Regions from separate parts of the Streptomyces sp. DT2A-34 genome, predicted to be linked through region 2. Evidence: riboswitches for the same ligand, from Rfam matches in the RefSeq annotation. Region 2 holds a riboswitch; each other region holds the start of a gene.

Region 1 (3,684 bases), 1.6 Mb from region 2:
GTCTGGCGAAGCTGGTCTCCGAGGGCCTCGAGGAGCTCCCCGAGACGGTCTGAACGACCTGAGCGGGTCTGCGGAGCAAACCGTGAAGCCGCGTCTGCCTTTCCGGCCGACGCGGCTTCGCTGTTTCCGGGCAGGCGGCCACGTTTTCGAGGTGGGCAGCCGCGAGAATTAACGGCGGCACCCGAAAAAGGGCAGCGGAAATTCCCCGCCACCGAATATCACCTCTTTGTATACGGCGCCCGTGTTAATGTCGCAGGCTCGACATGTTTACGGGATGTTGCGAATTCCTCACACGCTCCGCGCGATCACCGGTGGAACCGAACCGCAGTCGGTGCGCGGAGAGTGCGCGCTCGGTGTGCAGTGCCGTGATCGCGCGGGCGCGATCACTGTCGCCGCGCGCCACCGCGTCCACGATCGCGCCGTGCTCGGTCCAGGACTCCACGGGGTTGACCGGCGCCTCCACCGCGTACATCCAGGCGATCTTGTGCCGCAGCTGGGTCAGCATCGAGGTGAGGGCGGGGCTGCCGCAGGCCTGGGCCAGCGTCTCGTGGAACCAGCCGCCCAGGGAGCGCAGATCCTCGCTGTTGCCCCGCCTGGCCCGCTCCTGGCCCAGCCTGACCAGGCCGCGCAGGACCTTCAGATGGGCCTCGGTGCGCCGCTGAGCGGCCCGGGAGGCGCCGAGCGGCTCCAGCAGGGTGCGCATCTCCAGCAGGTCGGCGGCCTCCTGCTCGGTCGGTTCGGCGACGCACGCGCCCGCGTGCCGCCGGGTCACCACGAAGCCCTCCGCCTCCAGGGTGCGCAGTGCCTCCCGCACGGGGACGCGGGAGACACCGTAGCGGCGCGCGAGGAGTTCCTCGGTGAGCCGGCTGCCACGCTCGTAGACACCGGCGACGATGTCGTCCCGGATCGCCGTGCATACCGAGTGCGCCGGAATACGCATGTCCGACCTCCGCTTTAATCCCCGTGAAACGTCGACGAATGACGTGTGTTCAGTGACTCTATTGCAACCGGCTGGAATTTCCGATGGCGGGTCGGAATCCATGGATATTTTTTGGACAAGTCGGTCGTCGGGAACGCCGAAAGCCCCGGCTCGGGGAGCCGGGGCTTCGGGGGGACCGTCCTCGGAGTGACCGGCCTCGGGGAGGCGCGGTGGAGGCGTCAGATGTTCACGCCGTGCGAGCGGAGGTAGGCGACGGGGTCGATGTCGGAGCCGTACTCCGCCGTCGTGCGGGCCTCGAAGTGCAGGTGCGGTCCGGTGACGTTGCCGGTGGCGCCGGACAGGCCTATCTGCTGGCCGGGGGTGACGGTCTGGCCCACCGAGACGCCTATGGACGACAGGTGGCCGTACTGGGTGTACGTGCCGTCGTTCATCTTGATCACGATGCTGTTGCCGTACGACCCGCCCCAGCCGGCCTCCACGACGGTGCCGGAGCCGACCGCGTGGACGGAGGTGCCGCTGGCGGCGTGGAAGTCGACGCCCGTGTGGCTGCCGGAGGACCAGACGGCGCCGCCGGCCTTGTAGCCGGTGGAGATGTACGAGCCGGAGATCGGGGCGACGTAGGACAGCAGGCGCTTGCGCTCGGCCTCGCGGGCGGCGCGCTCCTTGGCCTCGCGCTCCTGCTTGGCCTTCTCGGCCGCCTTCTTGCGCGCTGCCTCCTCGGCGGCCTTCTTCCGGGCCGCGGCCTCCTCGGCGGCCTGCTCCTGGGCGGCGGCCTGGGCGGCGATCTGGGCGGCGATCGAGTCCCCGATCGTGACGACGGGGATGAGGCCGGTCTGCTCGACGGCGGGTTCGGCGGCGAGCGCCGGGGCGGCGAGGGTGCCCATGACACCGGTGGCGGTGAGAGCGGCGACGCCCGCAGCGCGGGCGGTGGTGCGTTCGAACCGGCTGGGGCGACGGTGCTTCCCGGTGGGGCGGTTCTTCCCGGTGGCGCAGGTGAACGCCATGTAGTGGCTGGTCCTTTCCTTCCTTCTCGCCTACCGGGTTAGCTGACGGGTTCGGAGCAGGAAGGTCTCCTACGGACCCCCTCGCGGCTGCGCGGGCGTCCGATTCACCCCAGGGACTACGGGTGGGTCCCCGGCTCCCCTGGCTCGCGCCGTACGGGGACTCGGCGATGACTGTCCGGTGCCGCGGGCGCGGCGCACTGCCTGACGGACAGCCCGGAAGACGCTAAGGGGCGCCACTTTCAATCCCCAAACGGATCGCGACTTTTGTAGCGCATCCCACAGGCCAGACAGGCAACCTTTCCCTCAATTCGGGCATAAAGGGGCCCTGGTGGCTTGGAAGTCACCAGGGCCCCTTCCACGCGCGCGTGCCGTCGCCCGGCGCGGTGTCCGCCTGCTACTCGGCTGCCACTACGGTGACTTCGCCGATGCCGAGGGCCTCGACGGGCTCCCGGATCTCGGCCGCGTCGCCGACGAGGATCGTCACCAGACGGTCCACCGGGAAGGCGCTCACGGCCGCCGCGGTGGCCTCGACGGTGCCGGTCGCGGCGAGCCGCTGGTACAGCGTCGCCTGGTAGTCGTCGGGCAGGTGCTGCTCGACCTGATCGGCCAGCGTGTTCGCCACGGAGGCGGCGGTCTCGTACTTCAGCGGCGCCACCCCGACGAGGTTCTGCACCGCGAAGTCCCGCTCGGCGTCGGTGAGCCCCTCGTCGGCCACCCCGCGCAGGACCTTCCAGAGGTCGTCCAGCGCCGGGCCGGTGTTCGGGGTGTCGACGGAGCCGCTGATGGCGAGCATGGCCGCGCCCGTGCCGTCCGGAGCCGAGCGCAGGACCTGCCCGAACGCGCGCACACCGTAGGTGTAGCCCTTCTCCTCGCGCAGGACCTTGTCCAGGCGGGAGGTGAGGGTGCCGCCGAGGCAGTACGTGCCGAGGACCTGCGCGGGCCACACGCGGTCGTGCCGGTCGGGACCGATGCGGCCGATCAGCAGCTGCGTCTGGACGGCGCCGGGGCGGTCCACGATGACGACGCGTCCGGTGTCGTCCGCGGTGACCGGCGGAACGGGCCGGGGCTGGGCCGGGGAGCCGGTCCAGGCGCCCAGGGTGTCGCCCAGCAGGGCGTCGAGGTCCACGCCCGTGAGGTCGCCGACGACCACGACGGTGGAGGTGGCGGGGCGCACGTGCCGCTCGTAGAAGGCGCGCACGGCCGCGGAGTCGATGCCCGCGACGGTGTCCTCGGTGCCCTGGCGTGGGCGGGACATGCGCGAGGTCGCCGGGAACAGCTGCTTCGAGAGCTCCTTGGCGGCGCGGCGCGAGGGGTTGGCCAGCTCGTGCGGGATCTCGTCGAGGCGGTTGCGCACCAGGCGCTCGACCTCGGCGTCGTCGAACAGGGGCGCCCTGAGGGCGTCGGCGAGCAGGCCGAGCGCCTTGGCCAGGCGGGAGACCGGCACCTCGAGGCTGACGCGGATGCCGGGGTGGTCGGCGTAGGCGTCGAGCGTGGCGCCGCAGCGCTCCAGTTCGGCGGCGAACTCCTCGGCCGTGTGCTTGTCGGTGCCCTCGGAGAAGGCACGCGCCATGATCGTGGCGATGCCGTCGAGCCCCTTCGGCTCGGCCTCCAGGGGCGTGTCCAGGAGCACCTCGACGGCGATGACCTGCTGGCCGGGGCGGTGGCAGCGCAGGACCGTCAGGCCGTTGTCCAGCTTGCCGCGCTCGGGCGCCGGGAACGCCCAGGGCCGGGCCTCGCCGG
Region 2 (3,684 bases):
CGGATGGTCGCGCCGCGGAAGGCGTAGATCGACTGGTCGGCGTCACCCACCACACACAGCTCGGCGGGCGGGATGTCGTCCTCGCTGGGCGGTACGTCGACCGGGTGCTCGCTGGTCCCGACGAGCTCGCGCACAAGGGCGTACTGCGCGTGGTTGGTGTCCTGGTACTCGTCCACCAGCACATGGCGGAAGCGACGGCGGTAGTGCTCGGCGACGTCCGGGAAGGCGCGCAGCAGGTTGACCGTCGTCATGATCAGGTCGTCGAAGTCGAGGGCGTTGGCCTCCCGCAACCGCGACTGGTACATGGCGTAGGCCTGGGCGAGGGTCTTCTCGAAGCCGTCCGTCGCCTGAGCGGCGAAGTCCTCCTCGTCGATCAGCTCGTTCTTCAGATTGCTGATCTTGGCGCTGAAGGACTTGGGCGGAAACCTCTTCGGGTCAAGATCCAGGTCCCGGCAGACGAGCGCCATGAGCCGCTTGCTGTCGGCGGCGTCGTAGATCGAGAAAGAAGACGTGAACCCGAGCTTCTTGCTCTCCCTGCGCAGGATGCGCACGCACGCACTGTGGAAGGTCATCACCCACATCGCGTTCGCACGCGGGCCGACGAGCTGCTCGACGCGCTCCTTCATCTCGCCCGCGGCCTTGTTGGTGAAGGTGATCGCGAGGATCTGCCCCGGGTGCACGTTCCGCTCGGCGAGCAGGTGGGCGATGCGGTGGGTGAGCACCCGCGTCTTGCCGGACCCGGCGCCGGCCACGATGAGCAGCGGGCCGCCGGAGTGGACGACGGCCGCACGCTGGTTCTCGTTCAGCCCCTCCAGCAGCGCGGCCGCGTCGATGGCAGGGCGCGGGGCGCCGTCGCGGTAGTAGGCGTCCCGGTCCGGAGGCACGTCGAACTTCCCGCCGAACAGATCGTCCGGAACCGGCTCCGGAGTGTGATCGTCCTCGGGCGGCGGCGGGAGTTCTTCCTCGTGGCCGCGTGGGGCCTGGAGGTCTGCCAGGAAGCTGTCGTCAAAGAGGCTGCTCATCGCTCTCCGAGTCTAGGGCGCCCCACTGACAGCCCGCGGCCACCCCGAGAACATCGCCTGTTTCAAACCCAGATGATCTTCCAGATCCACCCGCCCCCCCGCGCCTCCTCACCCTGTCCACCCATCCCGTCACGGTCCGCAATCAACCGAAAACCCGCACCCCACCCGCCGCGGATCCCGACACCAGCAAAGCTCAACATCACCCAAAGTCCACACCCAACCCAAAGAATCGCAAACAACCCCAAACCCACCCCCACCCGCCACAGTCCGCAACGCCCTGACCCAAGGTCACGAAAATGTATCGGGCATATCGAACATCAACCTTCACAGGGGCCACACGAGTTGGCTACCGTGCCGGACAGGCCGTACGACCCCCACCGGCGAACGTCGCCGGGCCGCACGGCCTCCGCCGAGTCCGGTACGCCGCCGCGCTGCCGGAGCCGGGGACCCACCGAACTTGGGGTGAATCGGCCCGATCCCGCCCAGGGAGAGGCCGTAGGGCAACCCTTCCGGACCACCCGCCCGAACCCGACAGCTAACTCGGTAGGCGGAGTACGGAAGGAGTCGCCTCCCTTGGCGTCGCACCGCAAGTCGCGTCCCGCGGGTACGCGCGTAGCAGGCATACGGACCCCCGCCCTCGCCACGGCGGCCCTCACCTCCGTGGCCCTGCTGTCCCAGACGGCCAACGCGAGCCCCTCGGCGGACGACAAGCCGAGCCTCGAAGAGGTCGAGAAGAAGGTCGACGACCTCTACCGCCAGGCGGAGTCGGCCACCGAGAAGTACAACGCGGCCAAGGAGAAGACCGCGAAGCAGCGCAAGCGCGTCGACACCCTCCTCGACGACGTCGCCCAGCGCACCCAGAAGCTCAACGACGCGCGCGAGGAACTCGGTCGCAACGCCGCCGCCCAGTACCGCACCGGCGCCACCGCCCCCGACACGGCGACCTTCCTCCTCGCGGACACCCCGCAGGACTACTTCGACCAGACCCAGCTGATGGACCGTATGACCGGCCGTCAGAAGGGAGCGGTCGACGACTACTTCACGCAGCAGTCCGCGACGATGAAGAAGCGCCAGGAGGCCACCCAGAGCCTCGAGACGCTCACCGAGTCGCAGAACGACCTGCAGACCGCCAAGACCACCGTCCAAAGGAAGCTCGCTGACGCACGCGAACTCCTCTCGAAGCTGACGGCGGAGGAAAAGGCGCGCCTGGCCGCGATCGAGAAGCGCAAGCAGGAGGAAGCCGCACGTAAGGCCGCAGAGCTGGCCCGGCAGCAGGCAGAGGCGGAGCGCCAACGCCAGGAGGCCGCCCAGCAGCAGGAGAGCACCGAGCAGCCGTCCGACTCGAGCACCTCGGACTCATCCGCGACGGACTCCTCGTACGCCACCAAGGCCGAGAAGGCCCTCGCCTTCGCCCGCTCCCAGATAGGCAAGCCGTACGTCTGGGGCGCGACCGGCCCCGACTCCTACGACTGCTCCGGCCTCACCCAGGCCGCCTGGAAGGCCGCCGGCGTGGACATCCCCCGCGTCACCTACGACCAGGTCAACGCCGGCACCACGGTCTCCCTCTCCAACGCCCAGCCCGGCGACCTGATCTTCTTCTACGACGACGTCACCCACGTGGGCATCTACATCGGCAACGGCATGATGATCCACGCCCCGAAGCCCGGCGCCTACGTCCGCGAGGAGTCGGTCTACTACGACGGGGAGTCGTCGATCCACAGCGTGGTCCGCCCGGCCTGACGCCGCACGCGCGCGTGGCGGAGCTTCCGACACGCGCGCGTGGGAGTACCCCCGCGGCGCCGCACCCGCGTACGGCGGGAAGGGGACGTGCCGGGGGGTGTCCGCCCGCAGAGTCGGGCGTCAAGACACAGCACCTCTAGCCCAACGCCCACCGCCCGACCGAGGACGGACACCCCCCGGCACGGCCCCGACCCACAACCCACCGTTGGGCGCTACCCGCACCCCCACCCGACAGCAACAGGCCGCCGCAGGCACCCCCGCCCAACCGCCGGAGGCAGCCCCACAGCCGACGCCGCCGGCATGGCAACCGGCACCCTGTCGGTGACCCTGCACCAGACGGGCCAGGAAACCCTGTCCCGGATCACCCTCACCCTGGCCTGGTACGCCGTGCTGCTCATCGCCGAGATCGCATGGCCCCGGCCGCGCTACGACGTACGCCGCCGGGCAACCGCGTTCCCGATGGGAATGACCGCCGCGGCAACACTCTCCGTCACCACCACCGGACACGCCCCCGAACGACCCACGAGTCCGACATCACGTCCACAACACAGCGATGAAGACGTTCGCCGTGGTCAGCAGCCCCACCACCCCGAACAGACTCTTGTCCACCGTCTCGTCGTCCCGCTTCACATAGACGAGTCCGAGGATCACGATCAGCAGCGCCAGCTTCACGCCGATCTTGATGTTGTTGACGGACTGGTCGTCCGCCTGATTGAGACCAACGAGGATCACCCCGGTAACCAGCATGGTCAGCGCGCCGTGCAGCATCGCGGGGACGAACCGGGCGGTGCCCTGGCCCATCGCCTTCATCTGGGTGAAGAAACCACCGAGCAGCGCGGCGATACCGATGATGTGCAGGCCGACGAAGAGATGGATGAGTACGTCCATGGAGCCGGAGCCTAATGAGCGCCGGACAGCCACC
Region 3 (3,684 bases), 5.3 Mb from region 2:
GTCCGCGGCGGGAGCCGCCTCGTCACTCCGGAAGGCGACCGAGACCGTACGGCGCAGCTCGCCGCCCTCCAACGCCCGTACCCCCACCGGAGTGACCGACGTGCGCGCCACCATCTCCGGTACGACCGCGACCCCGAGCCCCGCACTGGCCAGCGCGCACACCAGGAGGTACCCAGGCGTCGGGACCAGGACCGAGGGCGTGGCCCCGACGCGGGCCAGCACCGTCTCGACGCCCCGCCGGGCCGGAGCGTCCGGCGCCATGCTGATCAGCGGCTGCCCCGCGAGCTCGGTCAGCGGCAGCCGTGCGGCCCCGCTGGTGAGGGCGTGGCCCGGAGCGGACACCAGGACCAGCTCCTCGACGAGGATCGGCTCGATGCCGACGGAGGACGGGAGCGGGACCGGGTCGCCGGGTGTGTAGGTGTGCGTCAGCGCCAGATCGACCTCGCCGGCCGCGACGGCGGCGACACCGGCCGACGGCTCGTAGTCGGCGACCGTCAGCTCCACGTCCGGATGCGCCCGGCGGAACGCGCTGAGGGCCGGCGGCAGCAGATGGATGCCCGCGGTCTGGAACGTGCCGAGCCGGAGGGTGCCGCCCGTCAGGCCGGTCAGCCGGGCCAGTTCATGCCGGGCCCGGTCGAGTTCGTCGAGCACCCGCCGAGCCCGGGCCACCAGCAACTCGCCCGCACCGGTCAGCCGCGCCCCGCGGTGGTGCCGCACCAGAAGGGCGGTGCCCGTCTCGCGCTCCAGCTTGGCCAGCTGCTGGGAGAGCGCGGGCGTGGTGTAGCCCAGCCGCTCGGCGGCCCGGGTGATCGAGCCCGCCTCGGCGACCGCCACCAGGGCGGCGAGGCGGGTCGGGTCGTACATGCTGGGTCCCTTTCGAGCGTGGCGCCGACGGTGACTGTCCAAAGCACTGCCTAAAGCACTGCTTAAGGAATACCCAGAATATTCGAAATACCTGCTGAAGGCCCCGGCGCGGCAGGCTGGCCGCATGGACGCTCAGCTCATCGCCTTCACCGGGGTCTCCGCCGGCCTGGTCGCCATGCCCGGGGCCGATTTCACCGTCGTCGTACGCAACGCCCTCGTCTCCCGCCGGGCGGGCATCGCCTGTGCGCTCGGGATCGGGGCCGGGCTGCTGGTCCATGTGACGCTGGCGGTGGTGGGAGTCGCCGCGGTCCTGGCCGCCGTACCGGCGTTGTTGCGCGCGCTCCAGGTGGTGGGCGGCGTCTATGTGCTGTATCTGGGTGTCCAGACGCTGCGGCAGCGGCACACGCAAGGGGAGGCCGCGCGGGAGGATTCCACCACGCGACCGCTGCGGCAGGGCTTCGTCACCAACGCCCTCAATCCGAAGGCGTCGCTCACGTTCCTCAGCGTGCTGCCGCAGTTCGTGCCCGCGGGCGCCCCGGCGCTGCCCCGGACGCTGCTGCTCGCGCTGATCGTGGTCGCGATCGCGCTCGTCTGGTTCCAGGTCGTCGCCCTGCTGGTGGACCGGCTCGGCAGGTGGCTGCGCCGGCCGCGCGTCGCACGGGCGGTCACGACCGTCACCGGCGCCGCGCTGACGGCCTTCGGCGTGGCACTCCTCGCCGGGCCGCTGGTGGACGTCTGACGCCCTTTCCGGGGGCTGGCCCTCAGTCCGGTGTCCCGGGGCGGTGACAGCGCGTCAGGCTGCCGTCACCGCCCCCGGGGAGGGTCACTTGACCCGGCCGTACCAGACGCTCCTGGTCCAGATCTTCTGCAGCCGCACGACGTCCCCGCTCTTGGGGGAGTGCCAGATCTTCCCCTTCCCGGCGTAGATGCCGACGTGGTAGACGTTCGACCCCGAGTGGAAGAACACCAGGTCTCCGGCCTTGCGGTTGCCGGCGGAGATGTGGCGGGTCTTGTTGTACTGCTGGGCCGCCGTACGAGGCAGCTTCTTGCCGGCCTTCTTGTACGAGTACAGCGTGAGCCCGGAGCAGTCGAACCTGTGCGGACCTGTGGCGCCCCACTTGTACGGTGAGCCCTTTTTGGAGGCCGCGATCTGAAGTGCCTTGGTCGCCGGTGTGGCGGCTTCGGCCTCTGAGGCGAAGCCGGGCGCCACGATCGAGCCGCCCACTGCGGCGATGGTGAGAGCCGAGGCCGTACCGGCTCGGGCCATGAGCGACGGGACACGATTGAGCGCAGTCATGCGCAACCCTTCGTCAGCCGCCTGTGAAGGATGACCTGTCGGATTCGGGCTGGCGAAGTTGCCCGGCCGCGTTGCCGCGGCTTCACCCCAAGGGTTGCTCGGATCGAACGAACGTCCGCTCCGGCGACCCGTCTTGCTCGGGTCCTCCACTCCTGCCGATCCACTCCTGTCGACCGGTCATCCGGGCGGCGGCAGGACTCGGCGTCCGCCCGGACCGCCCCGCCGCTGCGGCGGGGGCTTGTCGTCAGACAGGGATCTTGACGCACGGATGAACGAAAAACCCAACGGAACCGGGGATTTGTGGCGTTACTCACCACTCGCCCGTTCGGGTGGACACCCCCGTGTTCGACCGGGTGTCCAGGTACTCGACGAGCCCCCGACCAGCGATGGAGCGTCCCATTCCGCCTTGGGGCCAAGCCTGTTGCGCAACCGGAGGGGCGCATAAATGGGCAGGTTGCTACGCCGAAAGTGGGTACACCTTTTGGTTCGTTTCGGCGTCCATCCGGACGCCTCGTCCGTGGGCCGAGGCGTCCGGAACCGTTCTGTACGACTCGTCAACTGTCGGAGCGTGGCGGCACCCTGACGCGAGCCGTGCGGCGTTCCCCGTCCAGCACGCGCAGCGCACGCGCCAGCGTGGGGGAGTGCAGCTCGGTCTCGCCCCGCTGGTGCATCAGCGCCAGCGCGTCCCGCAGCTCGGTCGCCTTGCCGACGAGCGCCTGGGCGGCGCGCAGTCCGCGGTACGTGTCGCCGTGCCGTGTCGGGTTGATCCGGCCGAGCAGGTCCACCACATCGAGATAACGGTCGATCAACTCCCCCTCCGCACGCGTCAGTGCGGGCAGCGGCGGCAACTCGGGTGGAAGCACCGGTCGATCACCGCCCTGTGGGCGGGGCGAGGGTGGCCTTGCGGCTGGGGATGATCCGGTCCACCAGCCCGTACTCCAGCGCCTCCTGGGCGCTGAGGATCTTGTCCCGCTCGATGTCCCGGTTCACCTGCTCGCGGCTGCGCCCGGTGTGCCGGGCGAGCAGCTCCTCCAGGCAGGTCCGAACGCGCGTCAGTTCGTCGGCCTGGATGGCCAGATCGCTCGCCTGTCCCTCGATCGGCTCGGGCAGCCCCGGCTGATGGATCACCATCCGGGCCCCCGGCAGCGCGAATCGCTTCCCCGCAGTGCCCGCGGCCAGCAGCACCGCGCCGGATGCCCCGGCCTGGCCCAGGCAGATCGTCTCCACGTCGCAGGTGACGAACTGCATCGTGTCGTAGATCGCCGTCATGGCGCTGAACGAGCCGCCGGGCGAGTTGATGTACAGCGAGATGTCCTGGCCGGGGTCCTTGTGCTCCAGGTACATGAACTGGGCCATCACGTCGTTCGCCGAGATGTCGTCGATCTGCGTGCCGAGAAAGACGATGCGCTCCTCCAGCAGCTTCGAATACGGGTCCTGCGTCCTGGTGCCGTGACTCGTGCGCTCGGTGAACTCGGGCAGCACGTGACGGGCGGTCGGTCGGGTCATGGCTCACGCTCCCTTGC
Region 4 (3,684 bases), 2.2 Mb from region 2:
GCCCTCCGAAGTATCCGGATCGTCCGGATTGCTCGATTCGTCGAGTTCGTCGAGTTCGTCGGGCGCATCGGACTCGTCCGATGCGGCGAACCCGTCCGATGACTCCTCGAATTCCTCCGACTCCTCGAACTCGCCGAGCGGCTCTCCCGACACCTCGTCCGAATCGTCCCAGGATTCCTCCTCTTCGCCCTCTTCATCCTCTATGACGGACAACTCCTCGAAGTCCGATACGTCCGCCGACGCAGGCGCCTCGCAGTCGCCCGACGGCTCACCCGTAGAGACGTCCAAGGGTGACAATCGGGACAACTCGGAGCAGGGAGAGGGCTCCCGGAGCCTCGTCGACACCGGAGCCATCGACTCCGAGGCGACCGGCTCCGGGCGTCATCGTGGCCCCAGTGCCGACGAGAGCGAGGCGACCGAGAGTGCCGTCAAGTCCTCCGGCCGCCATGCCTCGTACACCGTGCGCGCCGGCGACACTCTCGCCTCCATCGCCGACTCCCTTGACCTCGACGGCGGATGGTCCGCGCTGTACGACGCGAACAAGCGGGCCATCGGTACTGACGCGAACCACATCTTCCCCGGTCAGACCCTGGAAGTCCCCACCGAATAGGGGGCGAACGGGGTGAAAAACAGCCGGAGTTCGCGTCATGATTCGCACTGAATGTCCGCTTTGAATGCAGTGAGAGATAGATCTCAGAAGCCCTGATCGTCTTTGAAATTCCGCGAATCGCGTGGCTACGGTCATGACCGCTCGTCACCACGAGCCCCGGCTGCCGCAACGCCGAATCCTGCCAGCGGCCGTACGGGAACAGTCGTCGCGTCAAGCGCCGTAGGCAGGAGCGGGGGACCCAAGGTAAGCGCCGGGTCCGGCAGTTGAGGCCCTTCGGGGCCGCACGGCCGGAGTCGGCTAGGGGTGAAGCCGCGCAGTGGGAGCCGAAAGGCGAACGTGCGCGGCCGGGCAACTCAACCGGCCCGAACCCGACAGCTCACCTCGCAGGCGTCGGTGAGGGGATCTCTCCATGCTGTTTTCCAGCAAGGGCAAGCACCGTCGTCCGTCCAAGGCCGCTCGCGCCATAGCCGTCGTCGGCGTCACCGGCGCCGCCGCCGTGGCCGCCCCGCTGATGGCGGCCGGCAGCGCCTCCGCCGCCACCGCCTCCGAGTGGGACGCCGTCGCCCAGTGCGAGTCCGGCGGCAACTGGTCGATCAACACCGGCAACGGCTACTACGGCGGTCTGCAGTTCTCCGCCTCCACGTGGGCCGCGTACGGCGGCACGGCGTACGCCTCCACCGCCGACCAGGCCAGCAAGGCCCAGCAGATCGAGATCGCCGAGAAGGTCCTCGCCGGCCAGGGCAAGGGTGCCTGGCCGCACTGCGGCACCGGCCTGTCGAGCGCCGCCTACAACGGCTCCGGCTCGTCGTCGAGTGGTTCCTCGCAGAGCAGCGAGAGCACCACCCGCTCCACCGAGGAGCAGTCGGCCTCCCGCTCCAGCGAGCGTCCGGCCGCCAAGAAGAGCACCAAGACCGTCACCACCCCGACCGGCAAGAAGGTCAAGAAGGGGGACGGCGAGTACAAGGTCGTCAAGGGCGACACCCTCAGCTCGATCGCCGCGGAGCACGACGTCAAGGGCGGCTGGGAGAAGCTCTTCCAGCTGAACAAGGACATCGTCGAGGACGCGAACCTGATCTACCCGGGTCAGCAGCTGCACCTGAAGTAATACGAGGGCGGCAGCTGAACCACAGGGCCCTCACATCCGTGGACCTCATAGCGAAGACCTCGTGAGGGTCACCCCCGTCCCCCACGGGCTCCCCGCTCCGGTGCGTGTTCCCCCGTACGCACCGGGGCGGGGCTTTTCTTTCCCCGGATGTCGCCCATCCTTTGTTCCCCCTTTGTTCCGGCAGGAAACAATGGGTACGGTTCGGTCCTGTCCACGGGACGGTCGGTCGGCTGCCGATGTCCCCGAGGCGGTTAGGCTCTAGTCGCAAGGCTCACAGCCCCGCACTACCAGCGTCACATCCACGAAGGAGATGCTCGTGCCGTCCATCGACGTCGTCGTAGCCCGGGAAATCCTCGACTCGCGAGGCAACCCCACCGTCGAGGTCGAGGTCGGCCTCGACGACGGCAGCACGGGTCGTGCCGCCGTTCCGTCCGGCGCCTCCACCGGCGCCTTCGAGGCCATCGAGCTCCGCGACGGCGACCAGAACCGCTACCTCGGCAAGGGCGTCGAGAAGGCCGTCCTCGCCGTCATCGAGCAGATCGGCCCGGAGCTCGTCGGCTACGACGCCACCGAGCAGCGCCTGATCGACCAGGCCATGTTCGACCTGGACGCCACCGACAACAAGGGCTCCCTCGGCGCCAACGCCATCCTCGGCGTCTCGCTCGCCGTCGCCCACGCCGCCTCCGAGGCCAGCGACCTCCCCCTCTTCCGCTACCTGGGCGGCCCGAACGCGCACCTGCTGCCGGTGCCGATGATGAACATCCTGAACGGCGGCTCGCACGCCGACTCCAACGTGGACATCCAGGAGTTCATGATCGCCCCGATCGGTGCGGAGACCTTCTCCGAGGCCCTGCGCTGGGGCACCGAGGTCTACCACACCCTCAAGAAGGTGCTGAAGGGCCGCGGCCTGTCCACCGGCCTCGGCGACGAGGGCGGCTTCGCCCCGAACCTCGGCTCCAACCGCGAGGCCCTCGACCTCATCCTCGAGGCCATCAAGGAAGCCGGCTACACCCCCGGCGAGCAGATCGCCCTCGCGCTCGACGTCGCCGCGTCCGAGTTCTACAAGGACGGCTCCTACCTCTTCGAGGGCAAGGCGCGCTCCGCCGCCGAGATGACCGAGTACTACGCCGAGCTGGTCGAGGCGTACCCGCTGGTCTCCATCGAGGACCCGCTGTTCGAGGACGACTGGGACGGCTGGAAGACCATCACCGACAAGCTCGGTGACAAGGTCCAGCTCGTCGGCGACGACCTCTTCGTCACCAACCCCGAGCGCCTCGCCCGCGGCATCGAGGAGGGCGCGGCCAACGCCCTGCTGGTGAAGGTGAACCAGATCGGCTCCCTGACCGAGACCCTGGACGCCGTCGAGCTCGCCCAGCGCAACGGCTTCAAGTGCATGATGTCCCACCGCTCCGGCGAGACCGAGGACGTCACCATCGCCGACCTCGCCGTCGCCACCAACTGCGGCCAGATCAAGACCGGCGCCCCGGCCCGTTCCGAGCGCGTCGCCAAGTACAACCAGCTGCTGCGCATCGAGGAGATCCTCGACGACGCCGCGGTGTACGCCGGCCGTAGCGCGTTCCCGCGCTTCAAGGGCTGACAGGGCCCTTTAAGGGCAGCGTCGTACGTACGTCCCCGTACTCGGTCCCGTACCGTGTGCGGGGACGTACGCGTGTGAAACGGGAGGCGGGACATGGCCGTGAAGGACCGGGACCGGTTCTCCACCGCGACCAGGATCCGGTTGCTCGGAGAGCAGACGGCGGCCCGCGTCTACCGCTCCCAGACCAAGCGGCAGGCCCGGCGCTCCAGGCTCACCGGACGCGCCGCGCTGCTCGCGCTGGTCCTGTGCTCCCTGGTCGTGGCGCTCGCCTACCCCATAAGGCAGTACGTCTCCCAGCGCGCCGACATCGCCGACATGCAGCGGCAGAAGAAAGAGGCCGCCAGGCGGGTCGAGCAGCTGCGCGACGTCAAG

What was found. A riboswitch is a leader RNA that binds a small molecule or an ion and turns the genes downstream of it on or off. The one in region 2 is predicted to bind cyclic di-AMP.
Positions count from the first base shown of each region.
Region 1: another riboswitch for cyclic di-AMP. It lies ahead of QQM39_RS09585 (M23 family metallopeptidase); the one in region 2 lies ahead of QQM39_RS16455 (C40 family peptidase).
Region 3: another riboswitch for cyclic di-AMP. It lies ahead of QQM39_RS40650 (C40 family peptidase); the one in region 2 lies ahead of QQM39_RS16455 (C40 family peptidase).
Region 4: another riboswitch for cyclic di-AMP. It lies ahead of QQM39_RS26865 (transglycosylase family protein); the one in region 2 lies ahead of QQM39_RS16455 (C40 family peptidase).

Region 1 covers NZ_JASTWJ010000001.1:2,216,798-2,220,481, forward strand. The annotation lists gene QQM39_RS09575 (HPr family phosphocarrier protein) at 1-53, shown strand, start outside; gene QQM39_RS09580 (GntR family transcriptional regulator) at 245-940, opposite strand; gene QQM39_RS09585 (M23 family metallopeptidase) at 1,159-1,944, opposite strand; cyclic di-AMP (ydaO/yuaA leader) riboswitch at 1,958-2,121, opposite strand; gene QQM39_RS09590 (pitrilysin family protein) at 2,339-3,684, opposite strand, start outside.
Region 2 covers NZ_JASTWJ010000001.1:3,776,664-3,780,347, forward strand. The annotation lists gene pcrA (DNA helicase PcrA) at 1-1,022, opposite strand, end outside; cyclic di-AMP (ydaO/yuaA leader) riboswitch at 1,420-1,587, shown strand; gene QQM39_RS16455 (C40 family peptidase) at 1,596-2,762, shown strand; gene QQM39_RS16460 (hypothetical protein) at 3,297-3,650, opposite strand.
Region 3 covers NZ_JASTWJ010000001.1:9,117,255-9,120,938, forward strand. The annotation lists gene QQM39_RS40640 (LysR family transcriptional regulator) at 1-864, opposite strand, end outside; gene QQM39_RS40645 (LysE family translocator) at 989-1,603, shown strand; gene QQM39_RS40650 (C40 family peptidase) at 1,688-2,161, opposite strand; cyclic di-AMP (ydaO/yuaA leader) riboswitch at 2,165-2,375, opposite strand; gene QQM39_RS40655 (hypothetical protein) at 2,716-3,024, opposite strand; gene QQM39_RS40660 (ATP-dependent Clp protease proteolytic subunit) at 3,032-3,667, opposite strand.
Region 4 covers NZ_JASTWJ010000001.1:5,982,047-5,985,730, forward strand. The annotation lists gene QQM39_RS26860 (transglycosylase family protein) at 1-610, shown strand, start outside; cyclic di-AMP (ydaO/yuaA leader) riboswitch at 816-1,015, shown strand; gene QQM39_RS26865 (transglycosylase family protein) at 1,020-1,715, shown strand; gene eno (phosphopyruvate hydratase) at 2,032-3,312, shown strand; gene QQM39_RS26875 (septum formation initiator family protein) at 3,406-3,684, shown strand, end outside.